Regions from separate parts of the Microbacterium sp. BWR-S6Y genome, predicted to be linked through region 1. Evidence: predicted binding sites of a transcription regulator. Region 1 holds the regulator's gene; each other region holds the start of a gene.
What was found. The regulator HrcA, encoded in region 1, represses chaperone genes, less so after heat shock. The targets are predictions, from matches to a motif close to TTNGCACTCGNNNNNNNCGAGTGCNAA.
Positions count from the first base shown of each region.

Region 2: the regulator HrcA is predicted to act here: its motif matches at 5,344-5,370, upstream of groES (co-chaperone GroES).
Region 3: the regulator HrcA is predicted to act here: its motif matches at 5,352-5,378, upstream of AB1K56_RS01760 (Hsp20/alpha crystallin family protein).

Region 1 is NZ_JBFECV010000003.1:123,412-131,087, reverse strand. It holds gene AB1K56_RS07640 (16S rRNA (uracil(1498)-N(3))-methyltransferase) at 1-380, opposite strand, end outside; gene dnaJ (molecular chaperone DnaJ) at 383-1,504, opposite strand; gene hrcA (heat-inducible transcriptional repressor HrcA) at 1,554-2,594, opposite strand; gene hemW (radical SAM family heme chaperone HemW) at 2,900-4,117, opposite strand; gene AB1K56_RS07620 (DUF1990 family protein) at 4,117-4,761, opposite strand; gene lepA (translation elongation factor 4) at 4,789-6,633, opposite strand; gene AB1K56_RS07610 (alpha/beta fold hydrolase) at 6,796-7,521, shown strand; gene rpsT (30S ribosomal protein S20) at 7,637-7,676, shown strand, end outside.
Region 2 is NZ_JBFECV010000004.1:318,040-325,715, reverse strand. It holds gene AB1K56_RS11025 (branched-chain amino acid ABC transporter permease) at 1-110, shown strand, start outside; gene AB1K56_RS11020 (ABC transporter ATP-binding protein) at 124-1,107, shown strand; gene AB1K56_RS11015 (ABC transporter ATP-binding protein) at 1,104-1,826, shown strand; gene AB1K56_RS11010 (ABC transporter substrate-binding protein) at 2,384-3,733, opposite strand; gene rarD (EamA family transporter RarD) at 3,903-4,844, opposite strand; gene groES (co-chaperone GroES) at 4,968-5,264, opposite strand; gene AB1K56_RS10995 (SAM-dependent methyltransferase) at 5,398-6,585, shown strand; gene AB1K56_RS10990 (hypothetical protein) at 6,620-7,075, opposite strand; gene tsaD (tRNA (adenosine(37)-N6)-threonylcarbamoyltransferase complex transferase subunit TsaD) at 7,072-7,676, opposite strand, start outside.
Region 3 is NZ_JBFECV010000001.1:379,521-387,196, forward strand. It holds gene AB1K56_RS01735 (glycosyltransferase) at 152-1,348, shown strand; gene AB1K56_RS01740 (type III polyketide synthase) at 1,428-2,522, shown strand; gene AB1K56_RS01745 (methyltransferase domain-containing protein) at 2,570-3,229, shown strand; gene AB1K56_RS01750 (FAD-dependent oxidoreductase) at 3,222-4,331, shown strand; gene AB1K56_RS01755 (UbiA family prenyltransferase) at 4,391-5,218, opposite strand; gene AB1K56_RS01760 (Hsp20/alpha crystallin family protein) at 5,459-5,920, shown strand; gene AB1K56_RS01765 (sugar ABC transporter ATPase) at 6,072-6,431, opposite strand; gene AB1K56_RS01770 (SRPBCC family protein) at 6,772-7,224, shown strand; gene AB1K56_RS01775 (aldo/keto reductase) at 7,320-7,676, opposite strand, start outside.

The DNA of each region.
Region 1 (7,676 bases):
AGACCCTTCTCGGCCTTGGCATCCCATCGCGAGACGCTGCGCGAGGCCTGCCACGGCACGATCGCGTCGACGCCGAGCTCGGTCGCGGCCTGCACGGCCAGCTCGTCGCGATCGCCCTTCGCGAGGGCCTGCACCAGAACGAACCGGGGGACGGGGGCGTCGACCTGCTCGCGACCCGTGACCCGCACGTCGACCTGCTTGGGCGCGACGGCGGTCACGACGCCCGAGAGCCAGGCGCCGCGGCCGTCGCCGAGCGTGACGGCCTCGTCGACGCGCACGCGCCGCACGGCCGCGGCGTGATGCGCCTCGGCGCCGGTGAGGGCGATCGTGTCACCGGGACGGGCGAAACCCGCCTCGTCGACGACGAAGTGCAGTGCCATGCTCAGTGCCGGAAGCGGTCGCGGAACTTGCTGAACATGCCCTGCTGGTGCTCCGCCAGGCGCGGCTTGGGTGCCTTGGTGCGCTTGGCGAACTCCTCGATGAGGGCGCGCTCCTTGTGGTCGAGGCGGGTGGGGGTGACCACGTGCACTCCCACCTTGAGGTCGCCCCGCTGGCTGCCGCGCAGCGGGGTGATCCCGCGGCCCTTGATCGTGAGCACGTCTCCGGACTGCACGCCCGGGCGCACCTCGAGGTCGACGCTGCCGTCGAGGGACTCGATCGTGGTCGTGGCGCCGAGGATGGCATCCGGCATCGACACCTCGAGGGTGGCGACGAGGTCGTCGCCCTCCCGGCTGAACGCGTCGTGGGACTCGACAGTGATCTCGAGGTAGAGGTCGCCGTTGGGGCCGCCCGCGGGTCCGACCTCGCCCGAACCGGGCAGCTGCAGGCGCAGCCCCGACTCGACGCCGGCGGGGATGTCGACCGAGACGGTGCGGCGCGCGCGGACGCGTCCTTGACCCTGGCAGGTGCCGCAGGGGTAGGGGATGGTCGTGCCGTGCCCGTGGCACACGGTGCAGGGCTGGCTGGTGACGACGTTGCCGAGCAGGCTGCGGACGGTGCGCTGCACGTGGCCGGAGCCGTGGCAGATGTCGCAGGTGACCTCGCTCGTCCCCGGCTGGGTGCACGCGCCCTGGCACGTCTCGCACAGCACGGCGGTGTCGACCTCGAGGTCGCGGTGCGTGCCGAACACGACGTCGCCGAGCTGCAGAGTGACGCGCACGAGGGCGTCCTGGCCGCGCTCCCGGCGGGAACGCGGTCGCGGACCGCGTCCGCCGCCGCCCTGGGCTCCGCCGAAGAACGTCTCGAAGATGTCGCTGAAGCCGCCGAAACCGGCCGCTCCCCCGCCGCCGAACGGGCTCTGGTCGCCGCCCATGTCGTAACGGCGACGCTGCTCGGGGTCGCTCAGCACGTCGTAGGCGTGCGTCACGAGCTTGAACTTCTCGGACGCGTCCTCACCGGGGTTCACATCGGGGTGCAGCTGGCGCGCGAGACGCCGGTAGGCCTTCTTGATGTCTTCGGGGCTGGCGTCTCGTTCGACGCCCAGGACCTCGTAGTGGTCAGCCACAATCGCCTTCCTGCCCGCTCCCGCGGGGTCGTTCTCTTCGGGGATGCCGTCAGCGCGCGCTGTCGTCGTCTTCGAGCATCCGGGTCAGGTAGTGCGCGACGGCGCGGACCGCCGCGAGGTTGGAGGAGTAGTCCATGCGCGTCGGGCCGAGCAGCCCCACCCGCGCGCCACCGGTCGAACCGTCGTACCGGCTCGCGAGCACCGAGGCCTCGACGAGACCGAACGGCTCGTTCTCGCGGCCGATGCTCGCGGACAGCCCCTTCTCGTCGGCGACCATCTCGCTCATGAGACGCAGCAGGGTGACCTGCTCCTCGATCGCCTCGAGGAGGGGGTAGATGCTGCCGCGGAAGTCCTGTTCGCGCTTGGCGAGGGTCGCGGCCCCGGCCATGACGAGTCGGTCCTGACGGAACTCCTCGAGCTCTTCGCCGACGACGCGCAGGACGGCGTCGGCGATCGCGTCGAGGATCACGCCCGGGCGCGGGCCGTCGGCGAGGGCGTCGGCGACGCGCTGGGAGCTGTCGGCCACGCTGCGGCCGACGAGCACCGCTCCGACGCGCGAGCGCAGCAGGGCGATGTCGCTGTCCCCCGGCTCCGCGGGCACGAGCGCGATGCGCTGCGACACGCGACCGGTGTCGGTGACGAGGATGACGAGCACGCGCGGTCCGCCGAGGGCGACGAGCTCGACGTGCGTGACGTTGGCGCGCGCGAACGAGGGGTACTGCACGATCGCGACCTGACCGGTCAACTGCGTGAGGGCCCGCACGGTGCGCGCGAGGAGGTCGTCGAGGTCGCCGGCCTCGTCGAGGAACGACGTGATCGCGCTGCGCTGCGCGGTCGACAGGGGGCGCAGTTCGGCGAGGTGGTCGACGAAGACGCGGTAGCCCTTGTCGGTCGGCACGCGCCCGGACGATGTGTGCGGAGCGACGATGAGGTCTTCGTCTTCGAGCAGCGCCATGTCGTTGCGGATGGTCGCCGCCGACACGCCGAACGCGTGCCGCTCGACGATCGCCTTGCTGCCGACGGGCTCGCGCGTGTCGACGTAGTCCTGCACGATCGCGCGGAGCACCTGGAGACCGCGTTCCGACACCATGCGCTCTCCTCCCGTCTGGCACTCGACTCGACTGAGTGCCAATTCTACGACGATCACCGCCACCCTGCGTCGAGCGGCTCGCGGAGCGCTCCGCGCGCGGCCCGTCCGCCCTCGCGATGAACGCCGATCCCGTCGAGACACGCGGCGTCGCGCCGAGTGTCGACAGGATCGGCGTTCATCGAGGGATGCGGCGCAGCCGGATGCCGGGATGCGCGAGGGAGCGGGATGCGCGCAGGAGCGACACCTGCGGCCGGCGCCTCGCACCGCAACGGCGAGGATCCGACGGGGCATCGACGCCGCGAGGGTCAGACCGTGAGCGCCCGGACCACGGCATCCGCCAGCAGCCGCCCGCGGCGCGTCAGCACGATGCGGCCGCGGATGGCATCCGCCCCCTCGATGAGACCGTCGGCGATGAGGGATGCCACGGCCTTCCGGCCGTCGCCGACGACCTCCGACACCGCGATCCCCTCGCGGATGCGGCTGCGCAGGAGCACCGACTCGAGGCGGCGCGCGGTCTCGTCGGGGCGCTCCCGCGCGGCGGCCGGGGATTCCGCGGCGGCCAGGCGCTGGGCGTACGCGGCGGGGTGCTTGACGTTCCACCACCGGAGCCCCGCGACGTGACTGTGCGCTCCCGGACCGAAGCCCCACCAGTCGGTGCCGCGCCAGTACGCGAGGTTGTGACGCGAGCGGTGGTCCGCCCCGCGCGAGAAGTTCGACACCTCGTACCAGTCGTAGCCCGCAGCGGCGAGCAGATCGTCGGCGAGCTCGTACATGTCGGCCTGCAGATCGTCGTCCGGCATCGCGACGGCGCCGGAGCGGATCTGGCGCGCGAGTTTCGTGCCGTCCTCGACGATCAGCGCGTACGCCGACACGTGATCGGGCTCGAGCGCGACGGCGGCCTCGAGCGAAGCGCGCCAGTCATCGAGCGACTCCCCCGGCGCGCCGTAGATGAGATCGACCGAGACATCGAGACCGGCACGGCGCGCGGCGGTGACCGCGGTCGCGACGTTCAGCGGATCGTGCGTGCGATCGAGCGCGGCGAGCACGTGCGGCCGGGCCGACTGCATGCCGATCGACAGGCGGGTCACCCCGGCCGCGGCGAGCGTCTCGGCGACCGTGTCATCGACCGTGTCGGGGTTGGCTTCGACGGTGACCTCGGCGCCCTCGGCGATTCCGAACTCGTCGTGCACCGCGCGCAGCATCCGGGCGAGGTCTCCCGGCGGCAGCAGCGTCGGCGTTCCTCCCCCGAAGAACACGGTGGATGCCGCCCGCCGACCGCCCGCGGCATCCATCACCCCACCCGCGAGGCGCACCTCCGCGGCCAGGGTGTCGGCGAAGTCGTCTTGCCGCGCTCCGCGCAACTCGCTCGCGGTGTAGGTGTTGAAGTCGCAGTAGCCGCAGCGCACGCGGCAGAACGGCACGTGCAGGTAGACGCCGAAATCGGCGGCGGGGTCGACGACGAGGTCGTCGGGGAGTCGTCCGTCGACCGGGGCGGGGTCGCCGAGCGGGAGGGGCCCGCCCATCAGGACGAGTACAGCGGCGAGATCGCGCGGAGGTAGCGGGCGAAGAGCGCCTTGCGCCGGCGGCGGACGCGGCTCGTGAAGAGGCGGTAGGACGGGGCCGTGGGCCGGTCGAAGGCGCGCACGACGAACCAGACCTCGTCGTTCTCGCGCCACTCGAGGGAGAAGAGCTCCTCACCGCTCACGATGGAGTGCCCGACGGTGCCGAGGATGAAGCCCACGCGGCGGGGTTCTTCGAACACCGAGATGACGCGCAGCTCGGCGTCGGCGCGGTGCCCGTCGACCTTGCCGTGCAGGCGCACGCCGGTGCCGGGGCTGACGAAGGGCGTGCCGTCGGCCGCGAAGCGCTGCTCGGCCTCGAGACGGCTCGGTGCGACCGGGGCGCCCTCGGCGTCGAAGCCGACGCCCGCGTAGCCGGTGTTCGAGGCGGGGCGCACGTCGGTGATGCTCAGCTCCTCGGAGCGCAGCGGAGCCCACGACAGCAGCAGCTCGCCCGCCGCGGCGAAGCGCTCTTCGCCGCTGCCGATGCGCCACGCGTCTTCGGCGGGCACGGAGTGCTCCGGCGGGTACTGCATGAGGTCGGGCGCCTGGGTGGCGCCGACCGCGGCGTAATCGACCGTGTCATCGGTGAAGTTCTGCCTGCGCATGATTCACCCCTCTCGGTTGCGTGCGTATTACTTCTTGGCCTCGACGTCGCCGGAGAGCGCGGCGATGAACGCCTCTTGGGGGACCTCGACGCGACCGACCATCTTCATGCGCTTCTTGCCCTCCTTCTGCTTCTCGAGGAGCTTGCGCTTTCGGGTGATGTCACCGCCGTAGCACTTGGCGAGCACGTCCTTGCGGATCGCGCGGATCGTCTCTCGCGCGATGATGCGGGCGCCGATCGCGGCCTGGATGGGCACCTCGAACTGCTGGCGCGGGATGAGCTTGCGCAGACGCTCGGCCATCATCGTGCCGTAGCTGTAGGCCTTCTCGCGGTGCACGATCGAGCTGAACGCGTCGACCTTGTCGCCCTGCAGCAGGATGTCGACCTTGACGAGGTCGGCGGTCTGCGAGCCGGCCGGTTCGTAGTCGAGGCTCGCGTATCCCTGCGTGCGGGACTTGAGGTGGTCGAAGAAGTCGAAGACGATCTCGCCGAGCGGCATGTTGTAGCGCAGCTCGACCCGGTCTTCGCTGAGGTAGTCCATGCCCAGCAGGGTGCCGCGGCGCGACTGGCACAGTTCCATGACGGTGCCGACGTAGTCCTTCGGAAGCAGGATGCCGACCTTGACGATCGGCTCCGACACCGAGGCGACGCGCCCGTCGGGGTATTCGCTGGGGTTGGTGACCGACACCGTCTCGCCGGTGTCGGTGGTGACCTCGTACGTCACTGACGGGGCGGTGGTGATGAGGTCGAGGCCGAACTCGCGCGAGAGGCGCTCGGTGATGATCTCGAGGTGCAGGAGGCCCAGGAAGCCGCAGCGGAAGCCGAAGCCCAGGGCCACGGAGGTCTCGGGCTCGTACTGCAGGGAGGCGTCGGAGAGCTTGAGCTTGTCGAGGGCCTCGCGCAGCTCGGCGTAGTCGCTGCCGTCGATCGGATAGATGCCCGAGAAGACCATCGGCTTCGGGTCGGTGTACCCCGCGAGGGCCTCGGTGGCGGGCTTGCGGTGCGTGGTGATCGTGTCGCCGACTTTCGACTGGCGCACGTCCTTCACGCCGGTGATGAGGTAGCCGACCTCGCCGACGCCGAGCCCCTGGGTGGGGATCGGCTCGGGGCTGGAGACGCCGATCTCGAGCGCCTCGTGCGTGGCGCCGGTCGACATCATCTGCAGGCGCTCGCGCGGCTGCAGTGCGCCGTCGATCATGCGCACGTAGGTCACCACGCCGCGGTACGCGTCGTAGACGGAGTCGAAGATCATCGCGCGCGCGGGCGCGTCGGCCACGCCGACGGGGGCGGGGATCTTCTCGACGATGAGGTCGAGGAGCTCCTCGACGCCCATACCGGTCTTGCCGCTGACGCGCAGGACGTCGGCGGGGTCGCCGCCGATGAGACCCGCCAGCTCGGCCGCGTACTTGTCGGGGTCGGCGGCGGGGAGGTCGATCTTGTTGAGCACCGGGATGATCGTCAGATCGTTCTCGAGCGCCAGGTAGAGGTTGGCGAGGGTCTGCGCCTCGATGCCCTGGGCGGCGTCGACGAGCAGGATCGCGCCCTCGCACGCCGCGAGGGAGCGACTGACCTCGTAGGTGAAGTCGACGTGGCCGGGCGTGTCGATCATGTTGAGGGCGAACGTGCCGTCGGCGGTGGACCACGGCATCCGCACGGCCTGCGACTTGATCGTGATGCCGCGCTCGCGCTCGATGTCCATGCGGTCGAGGTACTGCGCGCGCATGTCGCGGTCGGCGACGACGCCGGTGATCTGCAGCATGCGGTCGGCCAACGTCGACTTGCCGTGGTCGATGTGGGCGATGATGCAGAAGTTGCGGATCTGCGCCGGCGGGGTGGCGGACGGCTCGAGGGGCTTCAGGGCGCGCGGTGACATGTTCCGTCGATTCTACGGTGGTGCGCCGACATCGCCGTCCGCGGATGCTCGGGGACGCGGCATCCGGGGCCGCCGAGGTCCGTTGCGGCGCGTGATCCCGCGGCCCCGTTCGGTCGCCGGAGGATGGGCCGGACGGGGTGCGGCGCTCCTACAGTGGATGCCATGACGGTCCAGGTCGTGCTCGTGCACGGCATCCGCACGTCGGCGACGATGTGGCGTGCGCAGGTGGCCCACCTGCGGGACCGCGGGAACCCCGTGACGGCGGTCGACCTGCCGGGCCACGGAACGCGTCGGGGCGAGGACTTCACCCTCGAGGAAGCGTTCGCGACGATCGACCGGGCCGTTCAGGATGCTGCGACGCGCGGCCCCGTGCTGCTCGTGGGGCACTCGATGGGCGGCCTGCTGTGCATCGACTACGTGGGGCGGGAGGAGCCGCCGCCGGTCGCGGCCTTCGTCGCGGCATCCTGCACCTCGATCCCGCGCGGGGTGGGGCTCGCGGCGTACAGGTTTTTCGCGCGTCGATTCGACAGCCTCCCGGACCGGGGCCTCGGACTGACCAATCGCGTGCTGGATCGCACGCTCCCTCCCGAGACGCGACCGGACTTCGGCGCCGGCGGCTACGCGTTCGACGCGCAGGACACCGCCCTCGCGTCGCTGTCGGTGCTGGACCTGCTGGCGGCGCTGCGCCGGATCGACGTCCCGCTCTGGTTCGTCAACGGGCAGTGGGATCAGCTGCGCGTGAACGAGAGACTGTTCGTCTCGATCGCGAAGGATGCCGAACTGATCGTCGTCCCGCGCACGACCCACCTCGTGACCGCGATGAGGCCGCGCGTCTTCAACGCGCTGCTGGACGTGGCGCTCACCACGGTCGAGACGTCGACCTGTTAGACTCGTCTCTTGGCTTGCGTGTGGGGTTTTTCCCGACCTCCACGACCGCCGGTACGGCGCCCCTCTACCGCTCGACCGGCACTTCCAACACTCACTCAAACGAAAGACCGTCGACGTGGCGAACATCAAGTCGCAGATCAAGCGCAACAAGACCA
Region 2 (7,676 bases), on a different contig from region 1:
AGTCGCAGATGCTCGTCTTCGTCATCGTCGGCGTCGCACTGATGCTGCTCGTGATCTTCCGCCCCCAGGGCATCCTGGGCAGCAAGAAGGAGATGACCTTTGTCCGATGAGTCCACGCCGGTCGTGCCCAGCGCTTCGGCGCCCCGGGCGAAGGCGACCGGACTGCACAAGGGCGAGATCGGCCCTGGCGTCGCCAAGGTCGACCCGATCATCGTCGCCGACAACGTGCGTCGCGACTTCGGCGGCAACACCGCCGTCGACGTGAAGCACCTCGAGATCCCGCGCAACGCGATCACCGCGCTGATCGGACCGAACGGCGCCGGCAAGACGACGCTGTTCAACCTGCTCACCGGGTTCGACAAGCCCAACAGCGGCCAGTGGTCGTTCGACGGCAAGAACCTCGCCGGCATCCCGGCGTTCAAGGCCGCCCGCATGGGTCAGGTGCGCACCTTCCAGCTCACCAAGGCGCTCGGGTTGCTCACGGTTCTCGAGAACATGAAGCTGGGCGCGACCAAGCAGAAGGGCGAGGGGCTGTTCTCCAGCATCCTGCCCTTCGTGTGGCGCAAGCAGGAGTCCGACAACGACGCCAAGGCGCGCGACCTGCTCAAGCGCTTCAAGCTGGATGCCAAGGAGGCCGACTTCGCCGCCTCACTGTCCGGCGGCCAGCGCAAGCTGCTCGAGATGGCGCGCGCGCTCATGAGCGATCCCACGCTCGTGATGCTCGACGAGCCGATGGCCGGCGTCAACCCGGCGCTGACGCAGTCGCTGCTCGACCACATCCTCGACCTGAAGGACCTCGGTATGACCGTGCTCTTCGTCGAGCACGACATGCACATGGTCCGCCACATCGCGGACTGGGTCGTCGTCATGGCCGAGGGCAAGATCGTCGCGGAGGGCCCGCCCGACACCGTGATGAAGGACCAGGCCGTCATCGACGCCTACCTGGGCGCGCACCAGGACGTCGACCTCGGCGTCGTCACGGGCCGCCACGAGGGGACGGTCGACTCGGCCGCCGCCGCGGAGCTGCTCGAGACCGCTCAGCAGGTCGACGCCGCGATCGACGGCGAGTCGTCGCCGTCGTCGCACGAGAAGGAGGACGGTCGATGACCGGCAACGTTGTCGAGCTCCGCGATGTGCACGCCGGGTACCTGCCCGGCGTCAACATCCTGAACGGGGCCAACCTCACCGCCGCTCCCGGCGAGCTCATCGGCATCATCGGCCCCAACGGCGCCGGCAAGTCGACCATGCTCAAGGCGATCTTCGGCCAGGTGAAGGTGCGCTCCGGTTCCGTCATCCTCGACGGGGAGGAGATCACGGGACTGCGGGCCAACAAGCTCGTGGCCAAGGGCGTCGGTTTCGTGCCGCAGACGAACAACGTCTTCCCCAGCCTCACCATCGGCGAGAACCTGCAGATGGGGCTCTACCAGCGCCCCAAGGGGTACGCGGAGCGCGTCGACTTCGTCACGAGCATCTTCCCCGACCTGGCGAAGCGTCTGAAGCAGCGCGCCGGCTCGCTGTCGGGCGGTGAACGCCAGATGGTCGCCATGGGCCGCGCGCTCATGATGGATCCGAAGGTGCTGCTGCTCGACGAGCCGTCGGCGGGTCTGTCGCCCGTGCGCCAGGACGAGGCGTTCATCCGCGTCTCGGAGATCAACAAGGCGGGCGTCACCTGCATCATGGTCGAGCAGAACGCGCGCCGCTGCCTGCAGATCTGCGATCGCGGATACGTGCTCGACCAGGGCCGTGACGCCTACACCGGCACGGGTCGCGAGCTCATGGACGACCCGGCCGTCATCGGCCTGTACCTCGGCACGCTCGGCACCTGAGCCGCGCCTCCGGCCAGCAGGAAGGCCCGGGTCCCGTTCGGGGCCCGGGCCTTCTCCGTTCGCGGGGCGGGGTCACTGGCGACAGGACCGGGTCCCCGAATCAGAAAGGGCTGTCCCGTGCGCGGGGTGGGAGGACCCGGGTCCCCGTCTCAGTGCCCGGGTGTTTCCCGCGCGACGGGGATGCCCGGGGCGGGCCGACCGGGGACGGGCCTGATTCCCTCTCTCAGGGCCCGAGCCGTTCCGGTGAGGGCCGCGCGACGCGGGACGCCCGGGCCGGCGCAGAAGACGGCGCCGAGCGGGCGGCGCGGCCGTCCGAGCGGTCGGGTGGCCCGGGACGGGCAGGAGCCGGCCGGTCAGCGGGGCAGGCGGGTCAGGGCGGACGGCGCCGCGGCCTGGCCGCGGGCGCGGCTGCAGCGAGCGACGCGGAGTCCACGGCCGATGGTGCGCGTCCGACGCACCTCTCCGACCTCCCGATCCCGCCATCGGAACGACTCGACCGGCACAACACAGAGAAAGGGCCCCGGGACCGAAGTCCCGGGGCCCTCAGGCTCAACCGATCAACCGGCGCGGAGCCAGCTGTAGTTGTTGTCGTCGCCGTACTCGAAGACACCGATCGTCGCCTCGGTGGGGTCACCCACCTCGTCGAACGTGATCGGGCCCGAGACGCCGTCGTAGTCGGCCTCTCCGCCACCGATGATGATGTCGGCGCACTCCGCGTAGGTCGTGCACTTGGTGCCGCTGCCGCTGCCGCCGGAGACCGACTGCAGGTTCGCCGCCACGTCGGGACCCGCGGCCGAGCCGGCCTTCAGCGCCGCGAGGGCGAGCAGGACGACCGAGTCGTACGACTCGGGGGCGTAGGTGAAGTCCTCGAGCGCGGGGTTGCCCTTACCGCTCCAGAACGACTCCAGCGAGCTGCGGAACGTCGCCGTCGAGTCGGGGTCGACGCTCGGGTACGTGCCCTTGGCCCCGGCGAGGGTTCCGTTGGGGAACTGGGTGCCGAAGTTCTTCAGGTTGCCGTCGACGAAGAACAGCTTGTCGGGGCTGACGCTCGCGGTGATGTCGGGGATGATCGTCGACACCTCGTCGAACGTGATCAGGGCGATCGCGTCGGGCGACTGGGCCAGGACGTCCTCGATCTGCGCCGAGAAGTTCGTGTCACCCGTGTTGTAGAGGCTCGTGGCGACGACGGACCCGCCGGCGTTCTCGAAGGCCTTCTTGGTGAAGCACGCGAGACCGGTGCCGTACGAGTCGTTCAGCACGATCATGCCGAGGGTCTCGTTGCCCTCGGACGCGATCAGGTTGCCGAGCACCTCGCCCTGGAGGACGTCGGAGGGAGCAGTCCGCCAGTAGAGCCCCTTGTCGTCGTAGCCGGTGAAGGCAGCCGAGGTGTTGGCCGGCGAGATCTGCACGGCGTTGGCCGCGATGACCTGGTCGATGAACTGCAGCGACGTGCCCGACGACGCGGCGCCGACGATGGCGGTCGCGCCGGCGCCGAGGAGGCGCGGGATCTCGGTCTCGTAGGCCTTGTTGTCGGTGTCGCCCGAGTCGCCCTGGATGAGGTTGATCTGCACGCCCTTGTTGGCGGCGTTGATCTCCGACGCGGCGTACTCGGTACCGGCGATCTCGGGCGGGCCGAGGAAGGCGAGGTTACCGGTCACGGGAAGTGCCGTGCCGATGTTGTACGTGAGGTTGGTCGCCGGGCCGGTCGAGGTCGACGAGTACTCGGGTGTGTACGAGGCGGGCTCGGCCGCGTTGCAGTCGATCGGGAAGTCGCCGCCACCGGCAGCGTCGCCGGTCTCGGACGGAGTGCTGCTGCCGGAACAACCGGCCAGGACGAGCGCGCTGACGCCGACCACGGCGAGTCCGCCGACGATCTTCGCGTAACGCGAACGGGAGAGGACACTCATATGGGTGCTCCTTGGTGAGTAGGAACCGAGGGGATGACCCCCGCGGATTGTCACAAACCTAACGGCGCCCCTGTGGCCACGTTGTTGCAATGTGTTAACGGTCGGTTACGCGACCCAATCGTTACTTTTCAGCGGCAACAGCGGGCCGCCAAACGCAGGATCCGCGCCGTCAGACCGGTTCGACGACGTCATCCACCGTTTGCCGGTGGCGGCGCGAGGCCACGATCGAGTCCACGCTGAGCATCACCAGGGCGACCCACACGAGGGCGAAGCCGACCCACCTCTCCGCCGTCATGGGCTCGTGGAGCACCCACACGCCGATGACGAATTGGATGATGGGCGCGACGAACTGCAGCAGCCCGATCACGGTGAGCGGTACGCGGCGGGCTCCCGACGCGAACAGCAGCAGCGGCACGGCGGTGACGGCGCCCGCGAGCAGGAGCAGGACGGTGTGCAGCACCCCCTGCGTGCCGAGCGTGATGCCGCTGATGTTCGCCACGAACACCAGCTGGACGGCGGCGACAGGCAGCAACCAGAGCGATTCGAGGGTGAGTCCGCTCACGGCATCCACCGCGGGTCCGATCTGCTTCTTCACGAGACCGTAGAAGCCGAACGAGAACGCCAGGGTCAGCGCGATCCACGGGAAGGCGCCGTAGCCGACGACGATCACGACGACCGCGACCACGGCCACGCCCACGGCGATCCACGGGAGGATCCGCAGCCTCTCGCGCAGCACCACGACCCCGAGCAGCACCGTCACGATCGGGTTGATGAAGTACCCCAGGCTCGTCTCGATGACGTGCCCGGTCAGCGCGCCGTAGAGGTAGGTCTGCCAGTTCACGTAGATCAGCACGCCGGCGACGGCGGTCAACAGCATGAGGCGCGGCTGCCGCACGATCGCGAGGAAGGGCCGCCAGGCGCGCAGCGCCGTCAGCAGCAGCAGGCAGAAGACGAACGCGAGGATGATGCGCCACGCCACGACCTCGAAGGGGCCGGTGGGCGCGAGCTGCAGGAAGTAGATGGGCAGGACGCCCCACAGCAGGTAGGCGCCGAGAGCGTACAGGGCACCGCGAGTGGTCCCCCCGGTCGGAGTGGAGGGAGCGGGGGTCACCGACTCAGCCTACGCGCGGGATCGACCCCGGGACGGTCGCGCGTCCCCCTCTTCCTGCCATCCGGGAGGAACGACGAAGGCCCCGGATGCCGAGCACCCGGGGCCTTCGATCGAGTCGCGCGATCAGCGGACGACGACCGCCAGGACGTCGCGAGCCGAGAGCACGAGGTACTCCTCGGCGCCGAACTTGACCTCGGTGCCGCCGTACTTGCTGTAGAGCACGCGGTCGCCGACGGCGACATCGAGGGGGACACGGTTGCCGTTGTCGTCGATGCGGCCGGGGCCGACGGCGACGACTTCGCCCTCCTGCGGCTTCTCCTTGGCGGTGTCGGGGATGACGAGACCACTCGCGGTGGTCTGCTCAGCCTCGACCTGCTTGATGACGATGCGGTCCTCGAGCGGCTTGATGGAAACCGACACGGTCTACCTCTTCTTTCTCGTTACAGAAGACTTGTCAGCACTCACGCGGGGAGAGTGCTAATGCGAGTGTAGAGAAGCGCTGGCACTCATGCAACGCGAGTGCCAGCACAATCGCCCGCCTAGGCTGAATCGGGTGGATACCAGCGAGCTGACCGCCCTGCTCAAGCCCGACGGCCTGCGCCTTCTCGACGAGCTCGGCCCGATCGTCTCCACCGACGACGCCGCTCGCGCCGTCTCGCGCCTGCGCGCCGCCGGCCACTCCCCCGACCTCGTGTCGGCCGTCGTCGGCCAGGCTCGGCTCCGCGTGCGTGCGGCGGCGAAGTTCGGCGCTTTCGCCGACCGCATGCTCTTCACGCGAGCGGGACTCGAGCAGGCCACGCGGCTGTCGATCGCCGCGCGTCACGCCGGACGCTTCCGCGCCGCGGGAATGACGAGCGTGGCCGACCTCGGCTGCGGCATCGGCGGCGACGCCCTCGGGATGGCGGGTCTCGGCATCCGGGTGCACGCCGTCGACGCCGACGAGGTCACCGCCGCCATCGCGGCCTACAACCTCGCCCCGTTCGGGGAGAGCACGATGGTGGCGCACGCGCGCGCCGAAGACGTCGACCTGGAGGGGACGGATGCCGTGTGGCTCGACCCCGCGCGCCGCACGGCGGGTCACTCCGAGACGCGGCAGGTCGCCTCGAGCGAGTGGTCGCCCTCGCTCGAGTGGGTGTTCGACCTCCTCCGGCGCACGCCGGGCGGCGTGAAACTCGGACCGGGGTTCGACCGGACGCAGATCCCCGACGACGTCGAGGCGCAGTGGATCAGTGCCGACGGATCGACGATCGAGCTGGTGCTGTGGGCGGGCGCAGTCGCCCGCGACCACGTGCGCCGTGCCGCGCTGGTGGTGCGCGGCGACGAGGCATGGGAGCTGACGGCCCCCGCCGACAGCGAGGACGCGGCCGAGAGGGAGCTCGGTGCTTTCGTTCACGAGCCCGACGGAGCGGTCATCCGCGCCCGACTGATCGGCGAGGTCGCCCGCGCCCTGGAGGCGGGGATGCTGTCGCCCGGCATCGCCTACCTCACCTCGGACGCGCCGCTGACGAGTCCTTTCGTGCAGTCGTTCCGCATCCGCGAGCAGCTTCCCGCCGACCCGAAGAAGCTCGGGCAGGCGCTGCGCGCGCGTGGGATCGGCACGCTCGAGATCAAGAAGCGCGGGGTCGACGTCGACCCCGCGACGCTGCGCAAGAAGCTCGCGTTGCGCGGCGACGACTCCGCGACCCTCCTCCTCACGCGGGTCGGGTCCGCGCGCCTCGCGCTCCTCGCCGATCGCGTCTGACGGCCCCGCACGGCGAGCGCGTGCCGAGCGGGCGTCAGCGCACGGCGAGCTGCGAGAAGCCCCAGACCAGCCACCCGACGCTGAACACGAGCGAGAGCAGCGAGAGCGCCAGGGCCCAGACGGCCACGGGGCGACTGTCGTGCGTGCGCCGCAGCGACATCGTCGCGACGATCACCCCGATCACCCCGAGGGGCAGGAGCCACCCGGTCACGAGAGAGGCCAGCAGGGCCACGACGGCCAGCGCGAGCGCCCAGGGCGCGAGCGAGGGCGGGGGCTTCGGCGCGGGCGGGACGTACGGGATCAGGTGATCGCCGAACGCCGCCATCTCGAGCTGCGCGGTGGGCAGTCGCTCGGCGTCGTTCTCATCCGGTGCCGGAGCGGCCGTCTCCCCCGCCGGGACCATCCACGGGCGCCGTGGGTCGACCGCCGGTGGAGCCTGCTCGGTGGTCTCCTTGCGCGCGCGTCGCGTCGGCGGCGTCGGATCGGTCATGGCGCCGGGGCCTCGGCATCCGGGTCTTCGGCCACCTGGATCTCGGTCACCGGAAGGGTGGAGTCGGCCCCGAACGCGAGGGTCGAGGGACGCCGACCGGATGCGATGAGCTCGGCCGCGAGCGCGGCGATCATCGCCCCGTTGTCGGTGCACAGCCGCAGCGGCGGGATGCGCACCGAGACCCTGGCGGCGGCGGCGCGCTCGAGGGCGACGTCGCGCAGTCGCTTGTTCGCGATGACGCCGCCGCCCAGCAGCAGCCGGGGGACGCCGTACCGCGCGCACGCGTCGAGGGCCTTCGTCACGAGCACGTCCACGACGGCCTCGCGGAACGAGGCCGCGACGTCGGCGACCGGTACCGGCTCGCCCGTCGCCTCGTGCTGCTCGACCCAGCGCGCCACCGCCGTCTTGAGTCCCGAGAACGAGAAGTCGTAGCGATGGGATGCCATGTCGGAGGCGCGCGAGAGTCCCCGCGGGAAGCGGATCGCCGTGGGGTCGCCGGTCGCCGCCGCTCGATCGATCTCGGGACCGCCGGGATAGGGGAGCGTGAGGAGACGGGCGACCTTGTCGAACGCCTCGCCCGCCGCGTCGTCCATCGTCTCGC
Region 3 (7,676 bases), on a different contig from region 1:
CGTCGGTTCCTTCCCCCGGGAGCCGGCGCGTCGGCTCGTGTCCGGGCGTTCACACGATGGTCTTTCGGGCGTAACCCACCCCGAGGGGTCGACCCTTCAGCATGGGACGACCGCACCCGCGGTGCCTCTCCCCGGCCGAAATGAGACCCCGATGACGCGATCCATCCGTGTGCTCTCGCTGTACGAGGGCTTCTTCGCGGGCGGGGCCCGCATCCTGCATTCCGACGTGGTCGCGGGGCTCACCCGGGAGGGAACGCAGGAGCACCGCGTCCTCTCGCTCACCGCGTCGGCACGTCGGGACGCGTCGCTGCAGTGGGCCCGCGACGACACCCGCTATCGGCGCCTGCGCGCCGCCGGGGTGGAGATCGACGCATTCGATCGCGTCGCCGGCGACCGCCCCATCGCTCCGGAGGACTTCACCCCCACCGAGCTCGATCACGCCGCAACGCTGTTCGCCGAGGCCGATGTGATCCTGTCGCTGAAGGAGCAGCCGCTCAGCCTCGTCGTCGCCCTCGAGCGGGCCGGGATGCTCCCCGACGTGCCCCTCGCCGCGTGCCTGCACCGCTCCGACCCGACGCACTCCGGTCCCGCTCTGTCGTGGCTGGCGGATGCCGCCGCCTCGGGCGCCGTGACGGCCACCATCTCGTGCGCCTCCTCCACGGCCGAGGCCTACGCGCGCGCCGGCGTGCACGCGAGCGAGGCCCGCGTGATCGACAACGGCATCGACACGCGGCGATTCCGCCCGGGGACGCGCGCCGAGCGCCGTCGCATCCGCGCAGGACTCGGCATCCCCGAGACCGCCGCCGTGATCCTGCTGGCCGCGCGCTTCGACGCGATGAAGGACCCCGGCCTCTTCCTGCGCGCCGTCGCCGCGCACGCGCGACGCACCCCCGGTGCGCACTACGTGCTGTGCGGGTCGGGGATGACGCCCGAGAACCCCGCCTTCCGCGCGCTCCGGGCAGGGAGCGGCGTCGGCGCCGACGTCGCCGTGCACGCGCTCGGTCTGCGCGAAGACATGCCCGAGCTGTACCGGATCGCCGACGTGGTGGCCCTGACGAGCGCCTTCGGCGAAGCCTCCCCCCTCTGCCTGGTGGAGGGAGCGGCCTCCGGCGCCGTTCCGGTCACCACCGACGTCGGCGACGCGGCCCGCGTGGTCGCCGGTTTCGGCCTCGTGACCCCGCGCGACGTCGACGCGATCGCCCTGTCGTGGGAGGAGGCGCTCGCCCAGCGTCCGACACTGCGCGCGGCCGCTCTCGCCGCGCGCAGCCGCCTGGATCGACGTCGCATGATCGCCGAGTATGGCGGCGCGATCTCGGGGCTCCTGCTGCGCGACGCCCTCGCCGCCTGACGGGCGGATCACCCTAAGCGCCGTGCGGCCGACGCACCATCCCCGCGCCCGGCCCGCCGAAGCGTGTCTACAGTGAGTCATGACCGCCCGCATCGTGTCGATCGGCACGGCCCTGCCCGAGACCCGCGTGACCCAATCAGCGCTGCGCGACCTGTTCGCCGCGCAACCGGGCTTCGACCGCAAGGCGCAGCGCCTGGTCGGTGCCGCGTTCGACGCCGCGGCGATCGACACCCGTCACGTCGTGCTCCCGCAGCTGGCCGGCGCCGCCGATGACGGCCTCGCCGTGCGCGACGGCGACACACTGCTGATGCCGCCCACGGGTGCGCGCAACGACGAGTACCGCCGCACCGCTCCCGGGCTCTTCGCCGCGGCGTCGCGCGCCGCGATCGAGGGATCCGGGTACGACACGGAGGCCGTCACGCACGTGGTCACCGTGTCGTGCACCGGGATGTTCGCGCCGGGACCCGACTACCACCTCGTGCGCGACCTCGGCCTGATGCCCACGGTGGAGCGCTACCACCTCGGCTTCATCGGCTGCGCGGCCGCGATCCCCGCGCTCCGCCTCGCGGCGCGCATCGTCGGCGACGACCCCGCCGCGATCGTGCTCGTGGCCTGCACCGAACTGTGCTCGTTGCACTGGCAGACCTCGTCGCACCCCGATCAGATCGTCGCGGCCTCCGTGTTCGCCGACGGTGCGGGCGCCGCGATCGTGGCATCCGGGGATCCCTCCCGCGGAGGTCTCGACCTCGACGGCTTCGCCACGCACGTCACCGACGAGGGCGAGAAGGACATGGCCTGGACCGTCGGCGACTCGGGCTTCGAGATGACCCTCACCCCCGAGGTGCCGCGCATCATCGGCCGCGAGATCTCGGCGATCGCCGCCGGCGTGCTGGGAAACACGGCGAGCGTCGACGCGTGGGCGGTGCACCCGGGCGGCCGCAGCATCCTCGACCGCGTCGAAAGCGCCCTCGGCCTGGATGCCGCGGCCCTCGCCCCCTCGCGAGAGGTGCTGCGCGCGCACGGCAACATGTCGAGCGCCACGCTGCTGTTCATCCTGCGCGATCTGCTGGCCGACACGGCACGCGTCGAGGGCGATCGCGTGGCGGCCCTCGCGTTCGGACCGGGACTCACGGTGGAGGCCGCCCACCTCACCGTGCGCCGCGTGACCCCGTGAGCACGCGACACGGCCTCGCGCGGCGCGACACCGCCCTGACCGAGCTCATGGACGACCCCGACTGCGACCCGCGCGCGCTCGCGGCGACCTACCGCCGTTTCGATGTCGTGAATCGTCTCGTGTCGGCGTGGGGCCATGTGTACCGCACCCGCGTGCGGCCGGAGCTCGCGGCCCTCGGCCGCCCCGCCCGCGTGCTCGACCTCGGCTCCGGGGGCGGTGACGTCGTCGCGCGTCTCGCCGCCCTCGCCGCCCGCGACGGCCTCGATGTGGAGTGGGTGGGAGCCGATCCCGACCCCCGGGCGTACGAGGCCGCGCGTCGGCGGGAACGCCCGGGCGTGCGCTTCGTGTCGCAGGGGTCGCGGGAGCTGATCGACGCGGGAGAGACGTTCGACCTCGTGCTGTCGAACCACGTGCTGCACCACCTCGACGCGGCGTCGCTGCGCGCGTTCGCCGACGACTCGCTGGCTCTCTCGCGCGGCGCCGTGCTGCACGCCGACATCGCGCGCGGTCGCCTCGCCTACGGGCTCTACGCCGTGGGGATCACCCCGCTCTCGGCCGGGACGTTCCTGCGCGTCGACGGACTGCGCTCGATCCGACGCAGCTATCGCGCCGCCGAGCTGTCGGCCGCCCTCGGCGCGCCCTGGCGGGTGCAGACGCCGGCCCCGTTCCGCCTCCTGGCGACGGCGAGGGGGCGGGCCCGTGCCTGAGGTCCTCGTCGTCGGAGCGGGACCCGTCGGACTCGCGCTCGCCGCCGATCTGCGGGCGCGGGGCGTCGAGGTCGACATCGTCGAGCGGCGCGTCGATCCCGGCGCGGGGACGCGGGCGATCGGAATCCACTCCCCCGCCCTGGCCCTGCTCGAGGGCTCGGGCGCGACGGACGGCATCCGCGAGCGCGCCGTGCGCATCTCCCGCGGTGAGGCGCGCGCCGACGGTCGCGTTCTCGCCGAGATCCGCTTCGACCGTCTGCGCGCACGCCATCCCTACGTCGCCGCCCTGCCCCAGTCCGACACGATCGCCGTGCTGTCGGCCCTGGCGCCCCCGGTGCGGCGCGGGGCGGCGGTGCGTTCCCTGCACCCCGGGAACGACGGCGTGCGGGCGCGGCTCGACGACGGGAGCGAGATCCGGGCGGGCGTCGTCGTCGTCGCCACGGGGTGGGCGGGTCGTTCCCTCGTCTACCGCCCCGGAGCGGTGCGGACTCACGCCTACCCCGATCGGTACGTGATGGCCGACGTCGCGGCATCCGGGGGTCCGATCGCCCGCGTGCACCTCGAGCGCGACGGCGTGGTCGAGTCGTTCCCGCTCCCCGACGGCCGCCGCCGGCTCGTCGCGTGGGCGGGGGCGGCGCCGGTGGCGGATGCCGACGCCTTCCTCCGCGACGCCGTCGCGGCCCGCACCGGCACCGACCTCGACATCGCGGGCGCGTCGGCCTTCGGGGTGCGGCGGGCCGTCGCCCCCGCGCTGCGGCGGGGCCGGATCGTCGTGGTCGGCGACGCCGCGCACGAGGTCAGCCCGATCGGCGGCCAGGGGATGAACCTCGGTCTGCTCGACGCCCTCACCCTCGCACCCCTGCTCGCCCCGTGGGTGCGGCGCAGCGACGACGCGGGGCTCGCCCGGTGGGAGCGCGACCGTCTCGCCTCGGCCCGCCACGCCGCCCGCCTGGCCTTCCTCAACACGCTGCTCGGTCGCGCCGCCGTCCCGGCCGCCCACGCCGTGCGCACGACGGCGTTGCGCACGGCCCTGCGCGGACCCGGGGGCGCGGTGTTCACGCGCGCGTACGCGATGCGATTCGACCGCGCGGCACGGGGCTGAGGAGGGGCCGCCGCAGCGCAGACGGGATCGGGTTCGGGTGACGTGCGGACGCCGCGCTCTCAGGCGACGACCAGCTGCGCGGCGAGCAGCAGCGCCGCCAGCATCGTCAGCTGGAACACCGAGCGCCCCGGCGCGCGGACGAACGCCGTCGTCACCGCGGCGGCCGCGACCACGAGCACCGCCGCGAAGAACACGATGCCCACCACCGTGGCATCCGTCCCCGTCAGCACCGCGATCGCGCCGACGACGATCCCGACCGCGGCGAGCACGACCGAGGAGCGCGCGCCGAGCCGGTGCGGGAGTCCGCGCACGCCGGTCCGCCGGTCGTCGTCGAGGTCGCGCACGACGTTGGTGAGGTGCACGGCGGCGCCCAGCGCGGCGCCGGCGAGCGACGCCCACGGGGCGGCGAGGCCCGGGGCGGGCAGCGCGAGCGTCGCGAACGAGGGGAACAGCCCGAAGCTCAGCACGAACGGCGCGATCGAGAACGGCGTCGACTTCAGTCCGGCGTTGTAGGCCCAGGCCGAGGCGAGCGCGAGGGCGTGGGCCGCGAGCAGTCCCGCCCCGAGCGGCGCCGAGAGGGCCAGCGCCGCGACGACGGATGCCACGGCCACGGCGAGCGCGCGCTCCGGGGCGACCGCTCCCCCGGCGATGGGCTTGTCGGTGCGGCCGACGGCCGCATCGCGGGCGCCGTCGATCGCGTCGTTCGAGAGGCCGACGGACACCTGCCCGCAGAACACGGCCACGACCAGCAGCGCGAGCCGGCCGGCGTCGACACCGGCGGCGATCCCGAGGGCGAGCGACAGAACCGTCACGACGAGCGTCGGCCCCGGATGCGTGGCTCCCCACAGCGCCCTCACGAGGGGCGGCTTCGCCGCGGCATCCGTCACCCGATGACGCTATCGCGCCCTGCCTCTCGCGGGGCACGGCGCCCGGATTCCGCACCGCGGCCGTCGGACGGCCCGTGTTCCCGTGCGAGCGGAAGGACGGGATCGACCACTCGACGAAGGAAGCCGAGAAGTCTTGGCACTCTCAGGGTGAGAGTGCTAATCTGCTGCCAAGTTGAGCGAAGAGGACTCAACTTCACGACCCGGATGCCCCATCCGGACCGATCGAAAAGGAGAACGACCATGGCCACCTACGACCCCTTCCGCGACCTCGACCGCCTCGCGTCGACGCTCCTCGACGCCCGCCGCGGCGGTGGTCCGCGCCGGATGCCGATGGACCTGTACCGCGACGGCGACCACTACGTGCTCGCGGCCGACCTGCCCGGCGTCGACCCCGGCTCTGTCGACATCGACGTCGACGGACAGCTGCTGACGATCCGCGCCGAGCGCACCCTCGGTTCCGGCGAGGGCGTCAAGTGGATCACACGCGAACGCGAGACGGCATCCTTCGTCCGTCAGCTCAACCTCGGTCAGGGCATCGACACCGAGCGCATCAGCGCCGCCTACCGCAACGGGGTGCTGTCTGTCACCATCCCGGTCAGTGAGAAGGCGAAGCCGCGCCGCATCTCCGTCTCGACCGAGAGCGACCACAGCGACGGGGTGATCGAGGCGCACGAGAGCGAGCCGCAACCGATCGAGCAGTGAGTGCTCCCGGGGGCGGGTAGACGCCGGGTGTTCCCGCGCCCCCGCTGCGGTGGATCGGCGGGCGCGCCACCGCCCGCGCGCGTTGCCGCGACGCCTGCCCGGGAACAGCGATGCCCCGATCGCCACACGCGACCGGGGCATCGTGCCGTGATCAGAGGTCTTCGGGGGCCAGGTCGCCCTGCCCCTCCTCCCCCAGCTCGACGACGCCGGGGTCCTCACCCTGCGAGTCGGTGCCCGTCGACTCCGGGTGGATGTCTTCGAGGGGGATGTCGCTGTCGTCGGCCGGGATCTCGGCCGGGTCGGCCCCGGTCGCGGTGGCGGGATTGATGTCGTCGGGGTCGGCCCCCTCGTCGAGCGCCGTGGTCGCGTCCCACTCAGCCTGGGCGGGGTCGAGGGCGGGATCCGGCTCGATGGAGGTGTCGCCGTCGCGCAGCGGCTGCACGCCCGCGATCCCCTCCTCGCCCACCGGGGTCGTCGCGTCGGGGGTCGGGTCGATCGAGGCGTCGCTCATGGGGGTCCTTCCGTCGGACGCGGGTGGCCGCCGGGATCGGCGGTCGTTCCATCCAACGCGGCCCGGCCCGGCCCGCCCGGGCCCTTGACAGGCGTCATCGCGCGCTCCCGCCGCGTGCCGGAGCAGCCCTCCGCCCGCGAGGAACGCCGTTCGTGCGCGGAAACGCTCCGCCGCCGCGTTTCTTGCGCACGGACGGCGTTTCTCGACCCGGGGCCGGGGCGGCGCCGGGGCCGGGGCCTATACGGCACCGGGGACGATCCCTCAACCCCGGGGGCCCGCCGTCGAGACCGCGCGAAGACTGGCAGCAGCCCCGGAAACCACACGAAAGAGGACACGCATCATGGCCCAGGTCATCGAAACCATCGACGTCGACGTTCCCGTCCGCGTCGCGTACAACCAGTGGACCCAGTTCGAGGAGTTCCCGCACTTCATGAGCTACGTGGAGTCGATCACGCAGAAGACCGACACGCTCACCCACTGGAAGGTGAAGATCGCCGGCGCCGAGCGCGAGTTCGACGCCGAGATCACCGAGCAGCACCCCGACGAGCGCGTCGCGTGGAACAGCGTCGGCGGCGACGAGAACCACGCCGGCGTCGTGACCTTCCACCGCCTGTCGGACGCCGAGACGCGCGTCACCGTGCAGATCGACTGGGAGCCCGCCGGCGCCCTCGAGAAGCTCGGTGCGGTCTTCGGCGCCGACGACCACTCGGTGAAGAAGGACCTCGCCAACTTCAAGGAGTACATCGAGTCCCGCGGCGCCGAATCCGGCGCCTGGCGCGGCGACGTCAGCTGACGACCGCTCCCCTACGACGAAGCCGGGTCCCGCGAGGGGCCCGGCTTCGTCGTGTCAGGACGCCGGATGCCGCGGCATCCGCTCCGCAACGGCTGTCACCACTGCGGGTGGATCTCCGCGCGCAGGCGCCGGTCGTACACGTCGTGCACGAGGGCGTCGAACGCGTCGAGGTCGAACCCTCCCTCGAGAAGATCGGCCGCTGCCGCATTGGCCTGCGCCTGCGCCGTCGACCGGGCCCCCGGGATCACCGAGGTGATCCCCTCGCGCGAGGCGATCCACGCCAGGGTCGCCGCGGGCAGGCCGACCCCCTCGGGGAGAGAAGCCTTCAGCTCGTCGGCGGCCGCAACGCCCTCGTCGAACGGGACGCCCGAGAACGTCTCGCCCTTGTCGAACGCCTCGCCGTTGCGGTTGTAGGAGCGGTGGTCGTTCTCGGCGAACGTCGTCGAGCGGGA